Regions from separate parts of the Clostridium sp. X genome, predicted to be linked through region 1. Evidence: a T-box and tRNA genes for the amino acid it is inferred to sense, from the RefSeq annotation. Region 1 holds a T-box; the other regions hold tRNA genes.

What was found. The T-box of region 1 lies ahead of asnS (asparagine--tRNA ligase). A T-box ahead of a tRNA ligase gene usually reads a tRNA of that ligase, here a tRNA-Asn.
Region 2: it encodes a tRNA-Asn, which carries the amino acid that the T-box ahead of asnS (asparagine--tRNA ligase) is inferred to sense. The anticodon was not compared.
Region 3: it encodes a tRNA-Asn, which carries the amino acid that the T-box ahead of asnS (asparagine--tRNA ligase) is inferred to sense. The anticodon was not compared.
Region 4: it encodes a tRNA-Asn, which carries the amino acid that the T-box ahead of asnS (asparagine--tRNA ligase) is inferred to sense. The anticodon was not compared.

Annotation. Positions count from the first base shown of each region.
Region 1 is NZ_CM146912.1:519,196-525,109, reverse strand. Features, by position in the region: gene ACX0KU_RS02550 (late competence development ComFB family protein) at 82-351, opposite strand; gene ACX0KU_RS02545 (dipeptidase) at 458-1,390, opposite strand; T-box leader at 1,559-1,818, shown strand; gene asnS (asparagine--tRNA ligase) at 1,880-3,271, shown strand; gene ACX0KU_RS02535 (hypothetical protein) at 3,350-4,003, shown strand; gene ACX0KU_RS02530 (methyl-accepting chemotaxis protein) at 4,279-5,241, shown strand; gene ACX0KU_RS02525 (hypothetical protein) at 5,409-5,558, opposite strand; gene ACX0KU_RS02520 (response regulator transcription factor) at 5,714-5,914, opposite strand, start outside.
Region 2 is NZ_CM146912.1:793,760-799,673, forward strand. Features, by position in the region: gene fusA (elongation factor G) at 1-2,008, opposite strand, end outside; tRNA gene ACX0KU_RS04005 (tRNA-Asn) at 2,212-2,286, opposite strand; rRNA gene rrf (5S ribosomal RNA) at 2,293-2,409, opposite strand; rRNA gene ACX0KU_RS04015 (23S ribosomal RNA) at 2,553-5,457, opposite strand; tRNA gene ACX0KU_RS04020 (tRNA-Ile) at 5,592-5,668, opposite strand; tRNA gene ACX0KU_RS04025 (tRNA-Ala) at 5,672-5,747, opposite strand; rRNA gene ACX0KU_RS04030 (16S ribosomal RNA) at 5,872-5,914, opposite strand, start outside.
Region 3 is NZ_CM146912.1:806,664-812,577, forward strand. Features, by position in the region: gene murD (UDP-N-acetylmuramoyl-L-alanine--D-glutamate ligase) at 366-1,739, opposite strand; gene ACX0KU_RS04070 (glycine--tRNA ligase) at 1,894-3,285, opposite strand; tRNA gene ACX0KU_RS04075 (tRNA-Asn) at 3,578-3,652, opposite strand; gene lysS (lysine--tRNA ligase) at 3,864-5,399, opposite strand; gene greA (transcription elongation factor GreA) at 5,438-5,914, opposite strand, start outside.
Region 4 is NZ_CM146912.1:1,938,248-1,944,161, reverse strand. Features, by position in the region: rRNA gene ACX0KU_RS09835 (16S ribosomal RNA) at 1-348, opposite strand, end outside; gene ACX0KU_RS09830 (tetratricopeptide repeat protein) at 879-1,910, opposite strand; gene ACX0KU_RS09825 (CHASE4 domain-containing protein) at 2,087-2,302, opposite strand; tRNA gene ACX0KU_RS09820 (tRNA-Asn) at 2,473-2,547, opposite strand; rRNA gene rrf (5S ribosomal RNA) at 2,706-2,822, opposite strand; rRNA gene ACX0KU_RS09810 (23S ribosomal RNA) at 2,935-5,839, opposite strand.

The DNA.
Region 1 (5,914 bases):
ATAAAAATTTATAGGCTCCATTTGAATTAAGCGTATAAGTAACTTATAGCTAAAAACGAATGCAGCCCTTAGGGAATATGATTAATGCTTTGGATTTTTGCTTACTATATCTATGCCATTCATTATATATTCTGTAATATTAATAACTTCTTGTTTATCAATTTCATTTATTGCCCTAGTATAGATTTCTCCTTGCTCAGAAACTATATACCTTGGTTTTACTAAATTTAAAGTATAGGCTTTTATATCTAATTTACATTTTTCACATTTACAAATATTGTCGTATTTACTTAGAACATTATCTAATAAGTTATCTACAGCTTCCTCTGAATAATTTCTTAAATGATACATATTTTACCCACCTCAACAATCATTTATAAATCTACATAATCTATTATATAACATAACAAATTATAATTATACTTCAAATATATAACATTTAAAGTGATTATTTAAGTTATCCAATTTCTTTAAGAACTCTTAAGGCATTTTTGTAAAAGATTTTATCTATTTCATCATCAGTAAAGTTATCTTTCTTAAGAGCATAAATCAATTTATCAATTTCTCCTATATTCTCAATTTCCAAAGTGGAGTCGATGCCATCAAAGTCTGAACCGATGGATAATATATCTATGCCTCCAACATGTCTTATGTGCTTTATGTGCCTAAGCATATCATCAATTGTACTAAATTCACCGCCACCTAAAAAGTGCCCATAAAAGTTTATACCCATAATTCCACCCTTATTAGATAGTATTTTAATCATATCATCAGTTAAATTTCTTGGATGATTAGTAATGGCTCTAGCATTAGAATGAGAGGCTACAAAAGGAGCTTTAGAGTATTTAGCAACATCATAAAAACCGCCATCAGATAAGTGAGATACATCAATAATCATATTTAGTTTATTCATTTCATCTATAAGTTCAAGTCCAAAAGGAGTAAGTCCTCTATCTTGATATTTGAATGCTGCGTTAGGATATCCAATTTCATTTGGAAAGTTCCAGGTTAGGGTTATTAGCTTAACTCCTAGCTTATGAAAGTTTTTAAGATTAGACATATCTCCCTTAAGAGCAGCTCCTTCTTCAATAGTTAGAAAAGCTGAGATTTTACCTTTTTCTTTATTATGCATTAGTTCATTATAATTTCTAACTAAAGCAATTGAGGACTTGTTCTTTGAAAGTTCATTATAGAATGTGTCCAGCATTTTAAGACATTCCTCAAGGGGATCAGTAGTAGTTTTTGTATTTATAAATAAAGCAAAGAATTGAGCAAGAGAATTTGCTTTTATTAGTTTTTCAATATCAATACTATAGTCATTAGTTTTTAAGCTTGTATTATCTCTATATATGTTTAAAATTGTATCACAATGAAAATCAATAACATGCATAAAATCCACCCCCAGTTTTAAAATATAGATGTATTATAACACTAATCTATGTAGCCTTGAATAAAAAGGTTATTATTTAGCAAACTATATAGCAGTGCCTTGTTGACACACTTTGTTTTTAATATTATAATTTTCTTTGAATTAATTTTCATAATTTAAAGAATATATGTAAAGATAGTGAAGAGGAGAGTATATATAGAAGTTCATTTGTAGCGAATCAACGAGGGTGAGAGGTTGATATTGAATCTATATGGAAGAACACCTTAGAATCTCTAACCGAAATTATACTTAGTTTAAGTATGATAGTAGGCTTAGACGGAGCCAAACCGTTATATATTGGAGAGCATAATTGATGTGCTCATTAAGAGAGGTCATATTTTATATGACAAATTAGGTGGTACCGCGAATATTCAACCTTCGTCCTAGTGTTATTTAGGATTAAGGTTTTTTTATTTTAAAAATAACTAAATATAAAACAGGAGGTACTTTATGGAAACAGTAGTAATTAAACAGTTGTATAGAGAAACAGAAAAGTTTACTGGAAAAGCTGTAAAGCTTAGTGGATGGATTAGGACTATAAGAGCTTCTAATAAATTTGGATTTATAGAAGTTAATGATGGAAGCTTCTTCCAAAACATTCAAGTAGTGTTTGGAGATGAACTAGAAAATTTTAAAGAAATAAGCAAGTATGCTATAAGTGCAAGTATAACAGTTGAGGGTGAAGTTGTAGTAACTGAAAATGCTAAGCAACCTTTTGAAATCCATGCTAAAAGCATATTGTTAGAAGGAAATTCTCATTCAGATTATCCTCTTCAAAAGAAGAGACATACTCTTGAATATCTTAGATCAATAGCACACTTAAGACCTAGAAGTAATACTTTCTCAGCAGTATTTAGAGTGCGTTCTGTAGCAGCTTATGCTATACATAAGTTTTTCCAAGATCAAGGCTTTGTTTATGTACACACTCCAATAATAACAGGAAGTGATGCTGAAGGTGCAGGGGAAATGTTTAAAATAACAACATTAGACCTTGAAAACCCTCCAAAGGATGAAAAGGGAAAGATAGATTATAAACAAGACTTCTTTGGAAAACAAACTAACCTTACAGTAAGTGGACAGTTAGAAGGTGAGATTTTTGCTCTTGCTTTTAAAAATATCTACACTTTTGGACCAACTTTTAGAGCAGAAAATTCAAATACAGCAAGACATGCATCAGAGTTCTGGATGATAGAGCCTGAAATGGCTTTTGCTGATTTAACTGATTACTTAGATACTGCAGAAGCTATGGTTAAATATATAATCAACTATGTAAGAGAAAATGCTCCAGAAGAAATGGAATTCTTCAATAGCTTTATTGATAAAGGATTATTTGAACGATTAGACAATGTAGTTAACTCTGATTTTGCAAGAGTAAGTTACACTGAAGCAGTGGAACTTCTTCAGAAATCAGGACAAAAATTTGATTATCCAGTAGAATGGGGAATTGATTTACAAACTGAACATGAGAGATATCTAACAGAGAAGATATTTGGAAAGCCAGTATTTGTTACAGACTATCCAAAGGATATTAAAGCATTCTATATGAGATTAAATGATGACGGAAAAACTGTTGCAGCAGCAGACCTTCTAGTTCCAGGAGTAGGAGAAATTATAGGAGGAAGTCAAAGAGAGGAAAGACTTGAGGTTCTTGAAAAGAGAATAGAAGGTCTTGGACTTAACAAAGAGGATTACTGGTGGTATTTAGAGCTTAGAAAGTATGGAGAAACTAAACATGCAGGATATGGTCTTGGTTTTGAAAGAATGATAATGTACCTAACAGGTATGGGTAATATTAGAGACGTAATTCCATTCCCAAGAACACCAGGAACAGCAGAATTTTAAAAAACTGATTACTAATCATTTTTATGTCAATAATTATAGGGTAGTTATATGTAATTATGATATAGGAGAGATGGTAAAATGTTTAAAATACTAGGTAGGTTATTAGGTCTTGAAAAAGAAGATTTAGGATATAATAGAGAACTATTACTTTTTAATCTGATGATAGCAGTATTATTTCTTGTGCTAGGATTTAATCATACTGAAAATGGAGCAAAATTTTTGTATGCAAATAAGCTAAATCAAGTAGTACTAGTTAAGATTGAAAAAGAAGGAATTAGTAATGCAGATATAGATAAGATTAGCAGTGAGTTTAAAGAGATAGTTCCTATTAATATAATAGAATATGATATAACTGACATAAAGGATAATCTACAAATTTATGCTAATAGTATCAAGTCACAAAACAAAGTTTATCTAACTGATTTATTATCAAAACTAGAAGCTATAAGTGAGAATGATGATAAGAAAGTTTTAGTAAAACAACTTAGAGAAATTAATGTTAAGCTTATGCTTAAAGATTATAGTAAAGAAGAGATTGTAAAAAGAAACCTTCTACAAGTAGCAGATTGGCAAACCAATATATTTCTTTCAAATATATATTTTATTCTTGGAGTATTAACGGGGCTGTCCTTTATTATAATAAAGGTGGTATGTGAAATTAGTCTTTTTGATAAGAAAGAAAAAAGAGTAGACGATTCTGTAACAAGGATTAAAATAGATGAATTAAGCTGATTTTTCAGCTTAATTCATCTATTTTTTATTATAAAAAGTATTCGATTAATGTAGGAAATATGATGATTTAAGTCTGCGTTTACATACTATAGATACCATGTTATAATTAGTTAAAATTATGAAAAACAAGAAGAAATGAAGGGATATTATAGATAAAGCACTAGGATTATTAGGAATAGTATCTAAAAATATATAGATGTTTATGTAAAAGTACGATAATTAAGAAGGCGATATAAATTCTTAAAGATTTAAGAAAAGTCGGGGGAGTGTAATCGATGAGAAAAAAAGCTAAAGATGAAGTATGTATGTCTCTAGATATAGCAGAAGAAATAAAGAAAAAAGAAAAAGAATCTCGTAGAGAAACTACAGATTTTATAGGATCAATAAGTAAGTCACTAAAAGAAACTGTAAAGCAGCATCAAATGGTTAATAGTCAGCATGATGCTTTAACTGGACTTACTAATGAAGTAAAAGTTCATATGAGTGAGATTTCAAATTTAACAAGAATGACTAATACAGCTACAGATAATTTATATACAGAAGGAAATACCCTTATAAAAATTACTGAAGATGCAGTTAAAAGATCAAATGAAGGAAAAAGATCTATTGAGGAGATGAATGAAATCATTAAATCTTTAGAAATAGAAAATAAAAATAATGCCAATAGCATTAATGAGCTAGCAAAAAAGTTCAACAAGGTTAATGATGTAGTTCAGCTAATAACAGGTATTGCAAGTCAGACTAATCTTTTAGCCTTAAATGCAGCAATAGAGGCAGCAAGAGCAGGGGAACATGGTAAGGGATTTGCAGTAGTTGCTAGTGAAGTAAGGAAACTAGCTGAAATGACTAAAGAGAGTACTAAAGACATCTCTAGTTTAATACAAGGAATTGAGGAAGAGACTAAGAAGGTTTTAAACAACTCGGACAAGTCTAATGATGTTATAGCTAATGGTGTCAAAGCTTCAAGTGAAGCTATAGATAAAGTAGAGAAAAGCTTATCCGGAATAGCACAGGTAGAACAAGAAGCAAAAGAGGTAATGAATATTTTATCTACTCAAAAACGACATATAGAAAGCATGAACAAAGAAATTGTAGGGATTGATGATGTTCTAAAGACCACAACAAATGCAATAATTAAACATATAAAAGAAGCAAATGTAATAGATGAACAATTAGAAAAAACAGGAGAAAGCTTATCAGCTTATAATGAGAAGCTTATTCAAGAAAATAGATTATAGACATACTTAGAGATTACTACTGAGAATATTAGGGTGTAAATAGATTTGTGTAAAACAAATCTATTTACACCCTTTTTATATTATCAATAGTGATTTTACCTATTTCATGGAGGAAAAGCTTAGAGCTAATTAATTTAAGTTTTTATATAGATTTCTAAAATCATCAACTAAATTTTTGTCAAATTCATGCCAGCTGCCGTTATGAACCATTGAAGAAGCCAAAAAACTAAACCTATCTTTTTTTTACTAATATAAGTGATTTCTAATCCATACCCTATACCATCTTTGTGTTCAATATCTGACTTGATTATATCCACCTTATGTATTAGATAAACAAGTCTTAAAAATGTTTCACATTAGAAATACTTTTATAAGTAGTTAAATGAATTCTAATAGTAGCACTTACTTAAGATAGCTTGCATGACTTAAAGAGCACCCCACTTTAATGGGGTGCTCTCCAAAGAATTTTATTTTACACTCTAAGTTTATATCCAGCTCCCCAAACGGTTTCTATATACTGTGGATTAGAAGGGGAGGACTCTATTTTCTCTCTTACTCTTGCGATATGTACTGTCACTGTAGCAGTATCACCAAGGGCATCAAGTCCCCAGATTTTCTCGAATAAATCTTCTCTACTAAATACTATGTTAGGATTTTCAGCTAAATGAAGTAA
Region 2 (5,914 bases), 270 kb from region 1:
ATCTCATTTCAAAGTTTCCTCTTGCCCCTGTTATTGATCTTAAATCTGTTGCATATTTAAATAATTCAACCATAGGTGCCTCTGCTATAATTTTTTGTTTTCCTTTTAGTGTCTCCATTCCAAGAACTCTTCCTCGTTTCTTATTAATATCTCCAATTACATCACCCATATATTCCTCTGGAACTTCTATTTCAATATGCATAATAGGCTCTAATAAAACAGGTTGAGCTTCCTGAATTCCCTTTTTGTATGCTATAGATGCTGCAACCTTAAATGCCATTTCTGAAGAATCAACAGGGTGATAAGAGCCATCATAAAGAGTTGCTTTTAATCCTATTACCGGATAACCTGCTAATATACCTTTTTTTAAAGACTCTCTTAATCCTTTTTCAACAGCAGGTATATATTGTCTTGGAACTACCCCCCCAACAATTTTATCTACAAATAATAAATCTTCTTCGCCATCATCTCTAGGCTCAAATTTTATTTTTACATCTCCATATTGACCATGTCCTCCAGTTTGTTTTTTATGTTTTCCCTGCACTTGAGATTGTTTTTTTATTGTTTCCCTATATGATACTTTTGGTGTTTGAAGTTCAACTTCAACTCCAAATTTAGTTTTCAATTTATTTGCAACTATTTCTAGATGTATTTCACCAATACCTGATATTATAGTATCTGCATTTTCAACATCTCTTGAAATATGAATAGTAGGATCTTCATCTAAAAGTTTAGTAAGTCCTGTAGAAATTTTATCCTCATCCCCTTTAGATTTTGTTAATACTGCCATAGAGATAGATGGTTTTGGGAAATCTATTTCCTCATATGCTACTGATGATTCAATCTCACATAAAGTATCTCCTGTATTAGTAAATTGAAGTTTTGATACAGCGCCAATGTCTCCTGCAATAACTTCTGGTGTTTGTATTTGTTCCTTTCCCTTTAAAAAATACATTGCTCCAAATCGTTCTATTTTTTTCTTATTTACATTATAAACACCTGAATCAGCTTTAGCCTTTCCTGTAATAACTTTAAATATTGATAATTTCCCTACAAATGGATCTGCAATAGTTTTAAAAACAAATGCAGAAAAAGGTTTATTTTCATCAATATCTACCTGCACATTCATATCCTTTTCTTTATCATTTGCGTTTTCAGATTTTACATTCTTTGGCGCTGGAAAACATTCTATTATATCTTCTAAAAATGTACTTATACCTATACCTTCATAAGCAGAGCCACATGTAACAGGCGCAATTTCTCCAATTTTTACAGCTTTAATTAGTCCACTATATATTTCTTCACTACTTAAGTCGCCTTCTTCAAAATATTTATCTAGTAAGACTTCATCAGTCTCAGCTACTGCTTCTATTAATATCTTTCTATATTCGTTAATTTTTTCTATAAGTTCATCTGGAATACTTGTAATATCCATTTCTCCAGTCTTAGAATTATATATTCTTGCTTGTTTAGATATAATGTTTATAATCCCTAGGAAATCGTTTTCTTTGAAGATTGGATATTGTATAGATACTACAGATGACCCAAACTTCTTTTTTAAGTCTAATAGTATTTTTTCATAATTATTATTTTCTTTATCTAATTTATTAATAAAGAATCCTCTAGGCTTATTGTGATTACTTATATAATCCCATGCTTTTTCAGTTCCTATCTTAATGCCTGATTTAGCTGATACTGTAATTATTGCTGTATCTGCTCCTCTTAATCCTTCAATCATTTCTCCTACAAAGTCAAAATATCCTGGCATATCAATTATATTTATTTTTACATCTTTCCAATTACAAGGTAAAATCGATGTAGATATAGATATTTTTCTCTTTTTCTCTTCAGTATCATAATCACTAATTGTATTACCATCTTCAACTTTTCCAAATCTATCACTACTTTTGGTGTAATATAATATAGCTTCAGCAAGTGTAGTTTTTCCTGAACCACTGTGACCAATAAGTCCTATATTCCTTATATTTTGAGTTTTATAATCTTTCATAATAACTCCCCCTCACTTTAACTAAAAATATTTATATAAGCACTAGAAAAGCAATTTATTTCTATTTTTCTATTATTAAATTCTATTATAGATTCCCTTGCTATATTACTTTAAAAATAAAAATAGCACTATACTTTCTAATGAAAGTATAGTGCTATAAATTTAACTATTATGTTATGTATATTTTGTTCAAAAAATAAAAATGGCTCCGCGAAAAGGATTCGAACCTTCAACCTATCGGTTAACAGCCGAGTGCTCCACCGTTGAGCTATCGCGGAACATTTACCTGGCGATGTCCTACTCTTCCACACCGTCTCCAGTGCAGTACCATTGGCGCTATGAAGCTTAACCTTCGTGTTCGAGATGGGTACGGGTGTATCCTTCATGCCATAATCACCAGATGCTCTAGCTCTTAAAATCTATGATTTTCTAGAGATAGAGTACTCATCAGCTATGCTGAGGAGTTTCATTACTTATTTGCGTTGACAAATACAAAAGAATGTTTGAATTATTCTTTCAAAATTGCACAGTGAATTTAATATTTTAGATCAAGTCCTCGATCTATTAGTATTAGTCAGCTGAGTACATTACTGTACTTACACCCCTAACCTATCAACCTGGTAGTCTTCCAGGGATCTTACTAGCTTACGCTATGGGAAATCTAATCTTGAGGTGGGCTTCACGCTTAGATGCTTTCAGCGTTTATCCCTTCCCGACATAGCTACCCAGCTGTGCTTCTGGCGAAACAACTGGTGCACCAGAGGTCAGTCCATCCCGGTCCTCTCGTACTAAGGACAGCTCCTCTCAAATTTCCTACGCCCACGGCGGATAGGGACCGAACTGTCTCACGACGTTCTGAACCCAGCTCGCGTGCCGCTTTAATGGGCGAACAGCCCAACCCTTGGGACCGACTACAGCCCCAGGATGCGACGAGCCGACATCGAGGTGCCAAACCTCCCCGTCGATGTGGACTCTTGGGGGAGATCAGCCTGTTATCCCCGAGGTAGCTTTTATCCGTTGAGCGATGGCCCTTCCATACAGAACCACCGGATCACTAAGTCCGACTTTCGTCCCTGCTCCACCTGTATGTGTCGCAGTCAGGCTCCCTTCTGCCTTTACACTCTACGCGCGATTTCCGACCGCGCTGAGGGAACCTTTGAGCGCCTCCGTTACCTTTTAGGAGGCGACCGCCCCAGTCAAACTGCCCACCTAGCAATGTCCTGTGACCAGATTCATGGCCGCCAGTTAGAATTCCAGTACTGTCAGGGTGGTATCCCAAGGACGACTCCACGAAAGCTGACGCTCTCGCTTCTTAGTCTCCCACCTATCCTGTACAGACAATACCGAAATGCAATGCTAAGCTACAGTAAAGCTCTACGGGGTCTTTCCGTCCAACCGCGGGTAGCAAGCATCTTCACTTGCACTTCAATTTCACCGGATTTGCTGCCGAGACAGTGCCCAAATCATTACGCCATTCGTGCGGGTCGGAACTTACCCGACAAGGAATTTCGCTACCTTAGGACCGTTATAGTTACGGCCGCCGTTTACTGGGGCTTAAGTTCATACCTTCGCTTGCGCTAAGCATTCCCCTTAACCTTCCAGCACCGGGCAGGCGTCAGCCCCTATACATCAGCTTACGCTTTAGCAGAGACCTGTGTTTTTGATAAACAGTTGCTTGGGCCTGTTCACTGCGGCCTCCTCTCGGAGGCACCCCTTCTCCCGAAGTTACGGGGTTAATTTGCCGAGTTCCTTAGCAGCAATTCTTCCGACGGCCTTAGGATTCTCTCCTCATCTACCTGTGTCGGTTTGCGGTACGGGCACCAATTTGCTCCATAGAGACTTTTCTTGGCAGCGTGGAATCAGATACTTCGCCCATAGGGCTCCCCATCACACCTCAGACTTAAATTGAGCGGATTTGCCTACTCAACATCCTAAGTGCTTAGACGCACATCCAATAGTGCGCACATCCTATCCTCCTGCGTCATCCCATTTGTCAAACGCATTTTGGTGGTACTGGAATATCAACCAGTTGTCCATCACCTACGCCTTTCGGCCTCGGCTTAGGTCCCGACTAACCCTGGGAGGACGAGCCTTCCCCAGGAAACCTTAGATATTCGGCCAACAGGATTCTCACCTGTTTCTCGCTACTTATGCCAGCATTCTCACTTCTGCACTGTCCACCACTCCTTACGATATGGCTTCTACCTGTGCAGAAAGCTCCTCTACCACGTGTACGTAGTACACATCCATAGCTTCGGTGGTAAGTTTTAGCCCCGTTACATCTTCGGCGCGGGATCTCTCGACTAGTGAGCTATTACGCACTCTTTAAATGAGTGGCTGCTTCTAAGCCAACATCCTAGTTGTCTTAGAAATCCCACATCCTTTCCCACTTAACTTACACTTTGGGACCTTAGCTGATGGTCTGGGCTGTTTCCCTTTTGACCACGGATCTTATCATTCGTAGTCTGACTGCCGGGGTACCAGTATGTGGCATTCGGAGTTTGATAGGGTTCAGTAACTGTTGTCAGCCCCTAGCCCATTCAGTGCTCTACCTCCACTACTTAATTACCCGACGCTAGCCCTAAAGCTATTTCGAGGAGAACCAGCTATCTCCGAGTTCGATTGGAATTTCTCCGCTATCCACAGCTCATCCCATGGTTTTTCAACACCAACGTGGTTCGGACCTCCACGGAATTTTACTTCCGCTTCATCCTGGCCATGGATAGATCACCCGGTTTCGGGTCTACGATATGCAACTAGTTGCCCTGTTCAGACTCGGTTTCCCTTCGGCTCCGCACCGTAGGTGCTTAACCTTGCTACATATCGTAACTCGCTGGCCCGTTCTACAAAAAGTACGCCGTCACACATTAACGTGCTCCGACCGATTGTAGGCACACGGTTTCAGGTTCTATTTCACTCCCCTTCCGGGGTTCTTTTCACCTTTCCCTCACGGTACTGCTTCACTATCGGTCACTAGGTAGTATTTAGCCTTGGGAGATGGTCCTCCCAGCTTCCCACAAGGTTTCACGTGTCTCGTGGTACTCTGGAGTAGATCTACTTCTCTCTTCTTTTTGCCTACAGGGTTATTACCTTCTACGACAGAACTTTCCAGTTCTCTTCGACTAAAAAGATTGAAGCGTTATGATCTATCCGCAACCCCAGAAACAAAGTTTCTGGTTTGGGCTCTTCCCCTTTCGCTCGCCGCTACTGAGGGAATCGATTTTTCTTTCTCTTCCTTCTGGTACTTAGATGTTTCAGTTCCCAGAGTGTACCTCTATATACCTATGAATTCAGTATATAGTACATGATGTTTATCATGTGGGTTTCCCCATTCGGAAATCTACGAATCACAGGCTGTGTGCGCCTACTCGTAGCTTATCGCAGCTTATCGCGTCCTTCTTCGGCTCCTAGTGCCAGGGCATTCACCGTGCGCCCTTTCTAACTTGATCGTTAGATGCTTGTAAACATAAATGTTATACAAGACTTTACTCCTCAGATATACTGAGTGAGATTTATTACTATAACTAATTACTTAGTTATAGTAGATTTCTTAATATTCACTGTGCAATTTTCAAAGAACAATTGGTGGGTCTAAATGGACTCGAACCATCGACCTCACGCTTATCAGGCGTGCGCTCTAACCAGCTGAGCTATAGACCCTAATGGTGGAGATAAAGAGATTCGAACTCTTGACCCCCTGCGTGCAAGGCAGGTGCTCTCCCAACTGAGCTATACCCCCATATTATATAAATTTCTAGAATAACCTCTAGAAATTTCAAAAGACATTAGTCTTTCAAAATTAAACAGAATTAAGGATAAATTTTTCCAGTCTATGAAAGCTATGAGCTTTCATTTCTCCCTAGAAAGGAGGTGATCCAGCCGCAGGTTCTCCTACGGCTACCTTGT
Region 3 (5,914 bases), 290 kb from region 1:
ACCAAATTTGCTTCATCATCTCTCGACGACTTAATTATATTATCAAGTCTTTAATATTTTGTCAACTACTTTTTAAAACTTTTTATTTTCGCTGATTTTGTGTTTTTTCACTTATATGTCAGCGATGTATTTTATAATAACAAAACAATATTAATAAAGCTGAATTCCCCTCACTTAATATGCAAATTTATCTTTAGTTTTCTTTTAATTATTATGTTTTTATCTCTTTTTCATATAATGACACTCCTGGTAAAGTATATGACTACTATTAAAACTTTCTATAATAATAGGGAGCTTAATAATTAATAAGCTCCCTATTATTACCACTTTTATTCAAGATACTTAATCTAACTTATTTCTATAATCTATAATTTTAATATAATCTCTTTAAACCTATTTCCTCTTAATTCAAAATTAGTAAACATATCAAAACTAGCACATGCTGGAGATAATGTAACTATATCTCCTGCTGTAGATAATTCTTTTGCTTTATATACAGCTTCTTCAAGAGTATCCGCAAGTAATATAGGCATTTTTTGATTATCTTTTATCACACGTTCAAAAGTTTCTTTTATTTTTAATTTAGTTGCTCCTAATAAAACTAATGCTTTAATCTTAGAATATCCTTCTTCTGCTAAAGGCTCAAAAGGTATTTGCTTATCATATCCTCCAGCTATAAGTATTACTGGTTTTTCAAAAGCTCTTAATCCAGCAAGAGTTCTTGTAGGACTAGAAGCTATTGAATCATTATAATACTTTACTCCATCAATTTCCCTAACAAATTCGCATCTATGTTCTACTCCTGTAAAACTTGTTGCAACTTTTTTCATATTTTCGATACTTACATCTTCAAACACTAAAGAAAATGCTCCTAAAAGATTTTCTATATTATGCATTCCTTTTAATTTAATATCTTCTACCTGACACACTTCTTCATCTCTTAATATTAATTTATTATTCCTTAAAAAAGCTCCTTCGTTAATCTCTTCTTTAATACTAAATTGTATTACTCTTCCTCTAGCTTCTTTTACTAAAGAATTAGTTATATGATTATCTTTATTCAAAACAAGAAGATTTTCCTTTTCCTGCATTTTAAAAATATTCTTTTTTGCTTCTATATATTCTTCCATACCTTTATGAACATCTAGATGATTAGGTGTTATATTTGTTATTAATGCACAATCAATGTGCACATTCATGGTCATTAATTGAAAACTTGAAAGTTCTAAAACAACTTTATCCTCTTTTTTTATTTCTTCTATATTAGCAAAAAGAGGATTTCCTATGTTTCCACCAATCCATGTTTTATACCCTTGATTCTTTAACATATTATATACTAAAGTTGTGGTAGTTGTCTTACCATCACTTCCTGTTATTCCAAAAATCTTAGCTGGACAATACTTTACGAATTCTTCCATTTCAGAAGTTATATAGGAACCTGTTCCTTTAGCTTTAATTAGTGCTGGATTATCTATTCTCATGGATGGTGTTTTAAAAACTACATCAAATCCAATTAAGTTATCTAAATAGTTTTCTCCTAACTCTAGCTTTACTCCTATTTTTTTTAGAACCTCTCCTGTTTCCCCTAATGTATGTTCATCTTTTTTATCAAAGGCTGTTACATTTGCATCTAGGTTAACTAAGAAATGGATTAAAGGGATATTACTTATGCCTATTCCTACTACTGCTACCTGTTTATTCTTTATAAAATCTTTGAATTCTTTAAAATCCTTTTTCATAAAGCTACCCCCAAATCACTATTTTACTTATCACATCATTTTAATTTAGATTATAACACTTTATATATTTTATTGTATATATTTTATGGATTTTTGACTCTCTTTAATAAAAATTAATAAGAGAGCCACTGAAAATTCAGTAGCTCTCTTATTCTTAAAACTCTAATTTTTCTTCAATAAACTTTTCTAATTCATCAATACTTATTCTTACCTGATTCATAGTATCTCTATCTCTTATAGTAACTGTATTATCTTCTAATGTATCGAAATCTATTGTAATACAATATGGTGTACCTATTTCATCTTCTCTTCTATATCTTTTTCCTATACTTCCAGCTTCATCATAATCAACATTAAACTTCTTACTTAGTTTAGCATAGACTTCTAGAGCTTTATCAGATAATTTTTTTGATAGTGGAAGTATAGCTGCTTTAAATGGTGCTAAAGCAGGATGCAAATGTAAGACTGTTCTCACGTCCCCACCTTCAAGCTCTTCTTCATCATATGCGTTAACTAAAAAGGCAAGAGCTACTCTATCCGCTCCTAGCGAAGGTTCTATAACATAAGGAACATATTTTTCATTAGTCGTTGGGTCTAAGTATACTAAATCTTGACCTGAATGATTCATATGTTGTTTCAAGTCATAATCTGTTCTATCCGCTATACCCCAAAGTTCTCCCCATCCAAACGGGAATAAGAACTCTATATCAGAAGTTGCAGCACTATAGAATGATAATTCATCGTCAGAATGATCCCTTAATCTTAGACTTTCCTTATCCATACCTAAATTAAGTAAAAAGTTCCAGCAGTACTCTTTCCAATATTTAAACCATTCTAAATCTGTACCTGGCTCACAGAAAAACTCTAATTCCATTTGTTCAAATTCTCTTGTTCTAAAAGTAAAGTTTCCAGGAGTTATTTCATTTCTAAAAGACTTTCCTATTTGCCCAATGCCAAATGGAACTTTCTTTCTAGAAGTTCTTTGAACATTTTTAAAATTAACAAATATACCTTGAGCAGTTTCTGGTCTTAAGAATATTTCTGCACTTGAATCATCTGTTACTCCTTGAAAAGTTTTGAACATTAAATTAAATCTTCTTATATCTGTATAATTCTTCTTACCACATTTAGGACATACTATATTATTGTCATTTATGTATTTTAATAATTCTTCTCCAGTCCAACCATCTGCGCTAACATCATCTGTTCCTTTTGATGCCATATCTTCTTCTACTAGTTTATCAGCTCTAAATCTTGCCTTACATTCTTTGCAGTCCATTAATGGATCCGAAAATCCTCCAACGTGTCCTGATGCTACCCAAACCTCTCTATTCATTAAGATGCTTGAATCAAGTCCAACATTGTATGGGCTCTCTTGAACAAACTTTTTCCACCAAGCCTTTTTAACATTATTTTTGAATTCTACTCCTAAAGGACCATAATCCCATGAGTTAGCTAAACCTCCATATATTTCAGATCCTTGAAATATGAACCCTCTTCCCTTACAAAGAGCTACTACTTTATCCATAGTTTTTTCAATCGCCATTTTTCCAACCTCCATTTTTAAATTTACGTATAAAAAAAAGACCTAGCTTACCTGAAAGGGACGAAATTTAAATTCCGCGGTTCCACCCTTTTTGGCAATTAGCCCTCCTTATAGTCTACTGTACTCCAAAGTTCCTTTTATAATAAGTCCTTAGTTGTTCACACCACCCACAACCTCTCTTGAAAACACTTATTATTACTCTTCTTTATCATCATACACTTATATATTTTTTCTTAAGAGTATTTTACCAAAACTAAAATACATGTCAAGATACTTTTACAAAAAATAAAAATGGCTCCGCGAAAAGGATTCGAACCTTCAACCTATCGGTTAACAGCCGAGTGCTCCACCGTTGAGCTATCGCGGAACATTTATTACAATACTAGTATAACACTTCTAAGTAAAAATACAAGGGGGTCTCATTTTTTTAGCTAACAAATTGCAAGGCAATTTGCACATTAATAAATAATCACCACTTTCCAATTACTAAGATTAAACTTAATAATTAGAAAGTGATGATCAGAACTATACACAAATTTCAATTCATAAAGTTAAAATTAAACCTAACTTTATACGGCTTATTGTTTTATTGGTTTCATTGTAGGAAATAATATAACGTCTCTTATAGAGCGTGAATCTGTTAAAAACATTGTTAATCTATCAACACCTATTCCAAGTCCACCTGTTGGAGGCATACCTATTTCTAAAGCATTAATGAAATCGTCATCCATCATATATGCTTCGTCATCTCCATGTTCTCTTTCTTTAAGTTGTTGTATAAATCTTTCCTTTTGAACTATAGGATCATTTAACTCTGAATAGGCATTACATAGTTCTCTACCATAAACAAAGCCTTCAAATCTTTCAGTAAACATCTCATTTCCTCTCTTTTTCTTAGTAAGAGGAGATATCTCTACTGGATAATCTATAATAAAAGTCGGCTGAATCATTTTTTCTTCAGCAAAAGCTTCAAATAATTCATTTAAAATTTCACCTTTAGTATAGTATTTTAAATCCTTTTTAAGTTCTAAGTGTTTTTCTTTTGCTATTGATTGAGCTTCCTCATCACTTTTTATTTCGTTGAAGTCTACTCCAGCATACTCTTTAACAGCATCTACCATTGTAATTCTTCTCCAAGGTGGCATAAAGTTTATTTCTGTACCCTCATAATTTACAGTGGTTGTTCCAAGAACCTTTTCGCATATATATGCTATCATATTTTCTGTAAGTTCCATCATATCATTATAGTCAGCATATGCTTCATATAATTCTACCATTGTGAATTCTGGATTATGTCTTACGGATGTACCTTCATTTCTGAAGTTTTTACCTATTTCATAAACCTTTTCGAAACCACCTACAATTAATCTCTTTAGATATAACTCTGTAGCTATTCTTAAATACATATCTATATCTAATGCATTATGATGAGTATTAAATGGTCTTGCCGCTGCCCCACCTGCAATTGGTGATAGCACTGGTGTCTCAACTTCAATATAATTCTTATTATCAAGATATTCTCTCATAGCCTTTATAATAGCTGTTCTCTTCATAAAGGTTTCCTTAACTTCTTGGTTCATTATTAAGTCTACATATCTTTGTCTATATCTTAAGTCAGGATCCTTCAATCCATGAAACTTTTCCGGTAACGGCTTTAAAGACTTTGCTAGTAGCTGAAAATCTAAAATATGTACACTTATTTCCTCAGTTTTCGTTTTAAAAACAGTACCAGTTATAGATACAAAATCTCCAATATCAAAGGTTTTATATTCTTTAAGTTTTTCTTCTCCTACATCATCTATTTTTATATATAGTTGCATTTTGCCATATCTATCATGAATATCTGAGAATCCTGCTTTTCCATGTACTCGTTTTGACATAAGTCTACCAGCAATCGTTACTGACTTTCCTTCAAGTTGGTCATAATTCTCTTTTACTTCATCTGACGTATGTGTTCTTTCTACTTTATATACATCAAAAGGATCCTTATTAGCTTCTTGTAATGAGGATAATTTCTGTCTTCTTTCTTTTATAAGTGCATTAAATTCTTCCTCTTGCTTTTCTTGAAGCCTCATTTCCTTTATTTCTTCTTTAGTTAATTGCTTTTCCTCCATGCCTTGATCCCTCCGTTTAAATACAATAATATTTATATTTATATTTTTATTTCCAAAATTTCAAATTTGCTAACTCCATCTGGAACTGGTACTTCAACAATATCTCCAACTTTTTTACCTATAAGAGTTTTTCCTACTGGTGATTCATTTGAAATTTTATTTCTTATTGGATCTGCTTCAGCGGAACCTACTATATGAAACTCCACTTCTTCATCGAAGTCGTAATCTTTAACCTTAACAATAGAGCCTACGCTAACTGCTTCTAAAGATATTTCAGTTTCATCTATTACAGAAGCATTTCTTAACATATTCTCAAGTTGTATTATTCTACCTTCGACAAACGCTTGTTCGTTTTTAGCTTCATCATATTCTGAGTTTTCACTTAGATCTCCATAAGATAATGCTACTTTTATTTTTTCAGTAATCTCTCTTCTTTTAACAGTTTTAAGATATTCTAATTCGTCTTCTAATTTTTTCACGCCTTCAGCCGTCATTATATATTTCTTTGAATCGCT
Region 4 (5,914 bases), 1.4 Mb from region 1:
CCTCCCGTAGGAGTCTGGACCGTGTCTCAGTTCCAATGTGGCCGATCACCCTCTCAGGTCGGCTACGCATCGTCGCCTTGGTGAGCCGTTACCTCACCAACTAGCTAATGCGCCGCGGGTCCATCTCAAAGCGGATTGCTCCTTTGATTATCTTCTCATGCGAGAAGATAATGTTATGCGGTATTAATCTCCCTTTCGGGAGGCTATCCCCCTCTTTGAGGCAGGTTACCCACGTGTTACTCACCCGTCCGCCGCTAATCCGTTCCCGAAGGAACTTCATCGCTCGACTTGCATGTGTTAGGCACGCCGCCAGCGTTCGTCCTGAGCCAGGATCAAACTCTCAATTTAAAAGTTTAATCTGTTACTCATTACTTAAAGTTATTGACTGGCATTTTGTTTACCTTAATTCTGTTTAATTTTCAAAGACCAAGTTTTCTTTACTGTCTTTCGACAGCTTAGTTATTGTATCAACTTTAAGTTATTTTGTCAACAACTTTTTTTAGTTGATGTCATCTTTCTAAGAGCTTTTCCTTCTCTAATCACAATTTCATTAAGTTACTGTTTAGCAACTATTTACTTATGATTAGCTGTTGTTTTTTCTGCTCTCTCCAAGCGACAAGGAATATCTTATCATGAACTTAACTCTCTGATTTTTAGTTATCTATCTTTAATATAATATACGTCAACATATCTAGCCAATTCTCCTTATAAATAGCTTTATCTTATGTTGATACGCATGGGTTAGTATATTACTTTTTTTAGTTTATCTTTAGACTTCAACATAACTCTGATAGGTCTGATAGATATAATACTTTCTTTAAAATTAAAATACCAGCGTCATCAAATATCTTCTAATATTTAATGGTGCTGGCATATATTTACTCTCTGTTAGCTTTATTACTTTCTATTTGATTTATCATTCTCTCCGCAGAAGAAACATATTGAGAATTTGGATAGTTATCCTTAACCCTCTGAAAAAACTCAATAGCTTTAGCATGATCGTTAGCTTCTTTATAGCAGTTTCCTATTTGATAAGTAATCCAGGGCATAAGATCTGGATCTGGTTTAACTTCATAAGCTATCTTTAACTTTGGTAGTGCTTCTCCATATTTTCCTTGCTTATATAAACTGTTTCCCTCATTGTATATATTCCATATATTATTTTTATTCATGTCTGATGGCAATTTATCAGTTTCTAATAAATCTTCGTCTTTATTATTCTCTTCTTCAAACTTTGTACTATCTTCTTTCTGAACATTTTTGATATCTTTATTTAATTCAGTATCTTCTTTGCTTTCATTATCCTTAGAAGTTTCATCTATTTTATTTTTGGATGAATCTACTGCCTTGCTAGTAACTTGGCTTTTTTTTGAAGTACTTTCAAGATTTATTCCGATTAAGTAGCTTATAGTAAAAACAGCTATACTAATGGCGATTGAAGCTCCTATAATAAATATTTTTTTATGATGTTCCTTAAAAGTAGTTTTATTATTTTCCTTATTATCAATTGAACTATCGCTAGAACTATTTTCATATCTTTTTATAGACTTCATGGTTTTGGACATAGTTCTTTCAATTATTGAGTTTTTTATATATTCTATTGCTAAATCACTATATAATTCGTATTCTGATAGCTCTTTAAAAGTTTTTTCTGCCCTTCTATATTCTTTATTATTAACATAACACAATCCCAAAAGCTTTATTCCTTCAACAAATTCGTCATTATAGGATAACGCCTTTTTTAAATCCTTTATAGCTGAATCTAAATCCTTTATTTTTATTTCAGCAACGGCTTTATTATATAGAATAACAGCCTTTTTAATATTGTCATTAGCTTCATACTGATTTGATTCCATATCTTCAATACTTATAGGTTGTACTTTTTTTATTTCTAAGTTAAAATCAATCAAATACCTTCCTCCTCAATATTATAGAGATTTATCTTTATAATATTACAAATTAATTACCACATGATCCATAGATTCTATAGCTATACTAAATCTTTAACTAAAATATACCCATGACTATGTTAATAAATTTTGAAGTACTTTTCAATAAATCCACCCAACTGTTCACCTAAAATTAACTATTGGAATCTAAAGTTCACAAATAGTCCAATAAAAAAAAACAGTATCAGGACTTTTAAACATTCTTGATACTGTTCTTTATCTGATAAAGGTTCAGATTTTGTTTCTTCAAGTCTTTTTATAAATACTTCACTTATAAATCTACCCATAATTAATGTTCCATCAACTGAACCTGTTTTATCACTCTTTAAAATTGAAGTAGCTATAATTATCAAAGGACTATTCCTTTTGTCGATACAAAAAAATTACAAAAGATATTAAGTTGATAAAGTTCAATGAATATGTGACTTTATCAACTTAATATCTTCTATCATTTGACTGTCTACTTTATAACAGGCAGTTTTTTTTAGTGCTTTTATCTTAATATGTAATAATTAATATATAATGGCTCCCCGAAAAGGATTCGAACCTTCAACCTATCGGTTAACAGCCGAGTGCTCCACCGTTGAGCTATCGCGGAATACATTATTTATATTATATGAAGATTACTTAAAAATATACTATTCTTTTAATCATTTTTCAAATATGATTTTTAGATTCAATTCTTTTGTATATAAATCGTTTATACTCTTTTATAAAATAAAAAAACACTAAGCGTTTGCTTAGTGTTTTTAACTTACCTGGCGATGTCCTACTCTTCCACACCGTCTCCAGTGCAGTACCATCGGCGCTGTGAAGCTTAACCATCGTGTTCGGGATGGGTACGGGTGTATCCTTCACGCCATAATCACCAGATGCTCTGGCTCTTTAAATCTATGATTTTCTAGAGCCAGAGTACTCATGAACGTTAGTTCAGGAGTTTCCTTTGAGATTGTTCTCTCAAAATTGCACAGTGAATTTAATATTTTAGATCAAGTCCTCGATCTATTAGTATTAGTCAGCTGAGTACATTACTGCACTTACACCCCTAACCTATCAACCTGGTAGTCTTCCAGGGATCTTACTAGCTTACGCTATGGGAAATCTAATCTTGAGGTGGGCTTCACGCTTAGATGCTTTCAGCGTTTATCCCTTCCCGACATAGCTACCCAGCTGTGCTTCTGGCGAAACAACTGGTGCACCAGAGGTCAGTCCATCCCGGTCCTCTCGTACTAAGGACAGCTCCTCTCAAATTTCCTACGCCCACGGCGGATAGGGACCGAACTGTCTCACGACGTTCTGAACCCAGCTCGCGTGCCGCTTTAATGGGCGAACAGCCCAACCCTTGGGACCGACTACAGCCCCAGGATGCGACGAGCCGACATCGAGGTGCCAAACCTCCCCGTCGATGTGGACTCTTGGGGGAGATCAGCCTGTTATCCCCGAGGTAGCTTTTATCCGTTGAGCGATGGCCCTTCCATACAGAACCACCGGATCACTAAGTCCGACTTTCGTCCCTGCTCCACCTGTATGTGTCGCAGTCAGGCTCCCTTCTGCCTTTACACTCTACGCGCGATTTCCGACCGCGCTGAGGGAACCTTTGAGCGCCTCCGTTACCTTTTAGGAGGCGACCGCCCCAGTCAAACTGCCCACCTAGCAATGTCCTGTGACCAGATTCATGGCCGCCAGTTAGAATTCCAGTACTGTCAGGGTGGTATCCCAAGGACGACTCCACGAAAGCTGACGCTCTCGCTTCTTAGTCTCCCACCTATCCTGTACAGACAATACCGAAATGCAATGCTAAGCTACAGTAAAGCTCTACGGGGTCTTTCCGTCCAACCGCGGGTAGCAAGCATCTTCACTTGCACTTCAATTTCACCGGATTTGCTGCCGAGACAGTGCCCAAATCATTACGCCATTCGTGCGGGTCGGAACTTACCCGACAAGGAATTTCGCTACCTTAGGACCGTTATAGTTACGGCCGCCGTTTACTGGGGCTTAAGTTCATACCTTCGCTTGCGCTAAGCATTCCCCTTAACCTTCCAGCACCGGGCAGGCGTCAGCCCCTATACATCAGCTTACGCTTTAGCAGAGACCTGTGTTTTTGATAAACAGTTGCTTGGGCCTGTTCACTGCGGCCTCCTCTCGGAGGCACCCCTTCTCCCGAAGTTACGGGGTTAATTTGCCGAGTTCCTTAGCAGCAATTCTTCCGACGGCCTTAGGATTCTCTCCTCATCTACCTGTGTCGGTTTGCGGTACGGGCACCAATTTGCTCCATAGAGACTTTTCTTGGCAGCGTGGAATCAGATACTTCGCCCATAGGGCTCCCCATCACACCTCAGACTTAAATTGAGCGGATTTGCCTACTCAACATCCTAAGTGCTTAGACGCACATCCAATAGTGCGCACATCCTATCCTCCTGCGTCATCCCATTTGTCAAACGCATTTTGGTGGTACTGGAATATCAACCAGTTGTCCATCACCTACGCCTTTCGGCCTCGGCTTAGGTCCCGACTAACCCTGGGAGGACGAGCCTTCCCCAGGAAACCTTAGATATTCGGCCAACAGGATTCTCACCTGTTTCTCGCTACTTATGCCAGCATTCTCACTTCTGCACTGTCCACCACTCCTTACGATATGGCTTCTACCTGTGCAGAAAGCTCCTCTACCACGTGTACGTAGTACACATCCATAGCTTCGGTGGTAAGTTTTAGCCCCGTTACATCTTCGGCGCGGGATCTCTCGACTAGTGAGCTATTACGCACTCTTTAAATGAGTGGCTGCTTCTAAGCCAACATCCTAGTTGTCTTAGAAATCCCACATCCTTTCCCACTTAACTTACACTTTGGGACCTTAGCTGATGGTCTGGGCTGTTTCCCTTTTGACCACGGATCTTATCATTCGTAGTCTGACTGCCGGGGTACCAGTATGTGGCATTCGGAGTTTGATAGGGTTCAGTAACTGTTGTCAGCCCCTAGCCCATTCAGTGCTCTACCTCCACTACTTAATTACCCGACGCTAGCCCTAAAGCTATTTCGAGGAGAACCAGCTATCTCCGAGTTCGATTGGAATTTCTCCGCTATCCACAGCTCATCCCATGGTTTTTCAACACCAACGTGGTTCGGACCTCCACGGAATTTTACTTCCGCTTCATCCTGGCCATGGATAGATCACCCGGTTTCGGGTCTACGATATGCAACTAGTTGCCCTGTTCAGACTCGGTTTCCCTTCGGCTCCGCACCGTAGGTGCTTAACCTTGCTACATATCGTAACTCGCTGGCCCGTTCTACAAAAAGTACGCCGTCACACATTAACGTGCTCCGACCGATTGTAGGCACACGGTTTCAGGTTCTATTTCACTCCCCTTCCGGGGTTCTTTTCACCTTTCCCTCACGGTACTGCTTCACTATCGGTCACTAGGTAGTATTTAGCCTTGGGAGATGGTCCTCCCAGCTTCCCACAAGGTTTCACGTGTCTCGTGGTACTCTGGAGTAGATCTACTTCTCTCTTCTTTTTGCCTACAGGGTTATTACCTTCTACGACAGAACTTTCCAGTTCTCTTCGACTAAAAAGATTGAAGCGTTATGATCTATCCGCAACCCCAGAAACAAAGTTTCTGGTTTGGGCTCTTCCCCTTTCGCTCGCCGCTACTGAGGGAATCGATTTTTCTTTCTCTTCCTTCTGGTACTTAGATGTTTCAGTTCCCAGAGTGTACCTCTATATACCTATGAATTCAGTATATAGTACATGATGTTTATCATGTGGGTTTCCCCATTCGGAAATCTACGAATCACAGGCTGTGTGCGCCTACTCGTAGCTTATCGCAGCTTATCGCGTCCTTCTTCGGCTCCTAGTGCCAGGGCATTCACCGTGCGCCCTTTCTAACTTGATCGTTAGACGCTTGTAAACATAAATGTTATACAAGACTTCACTCCTCAGATATACTGAGTGAGATTTATTACTAAAA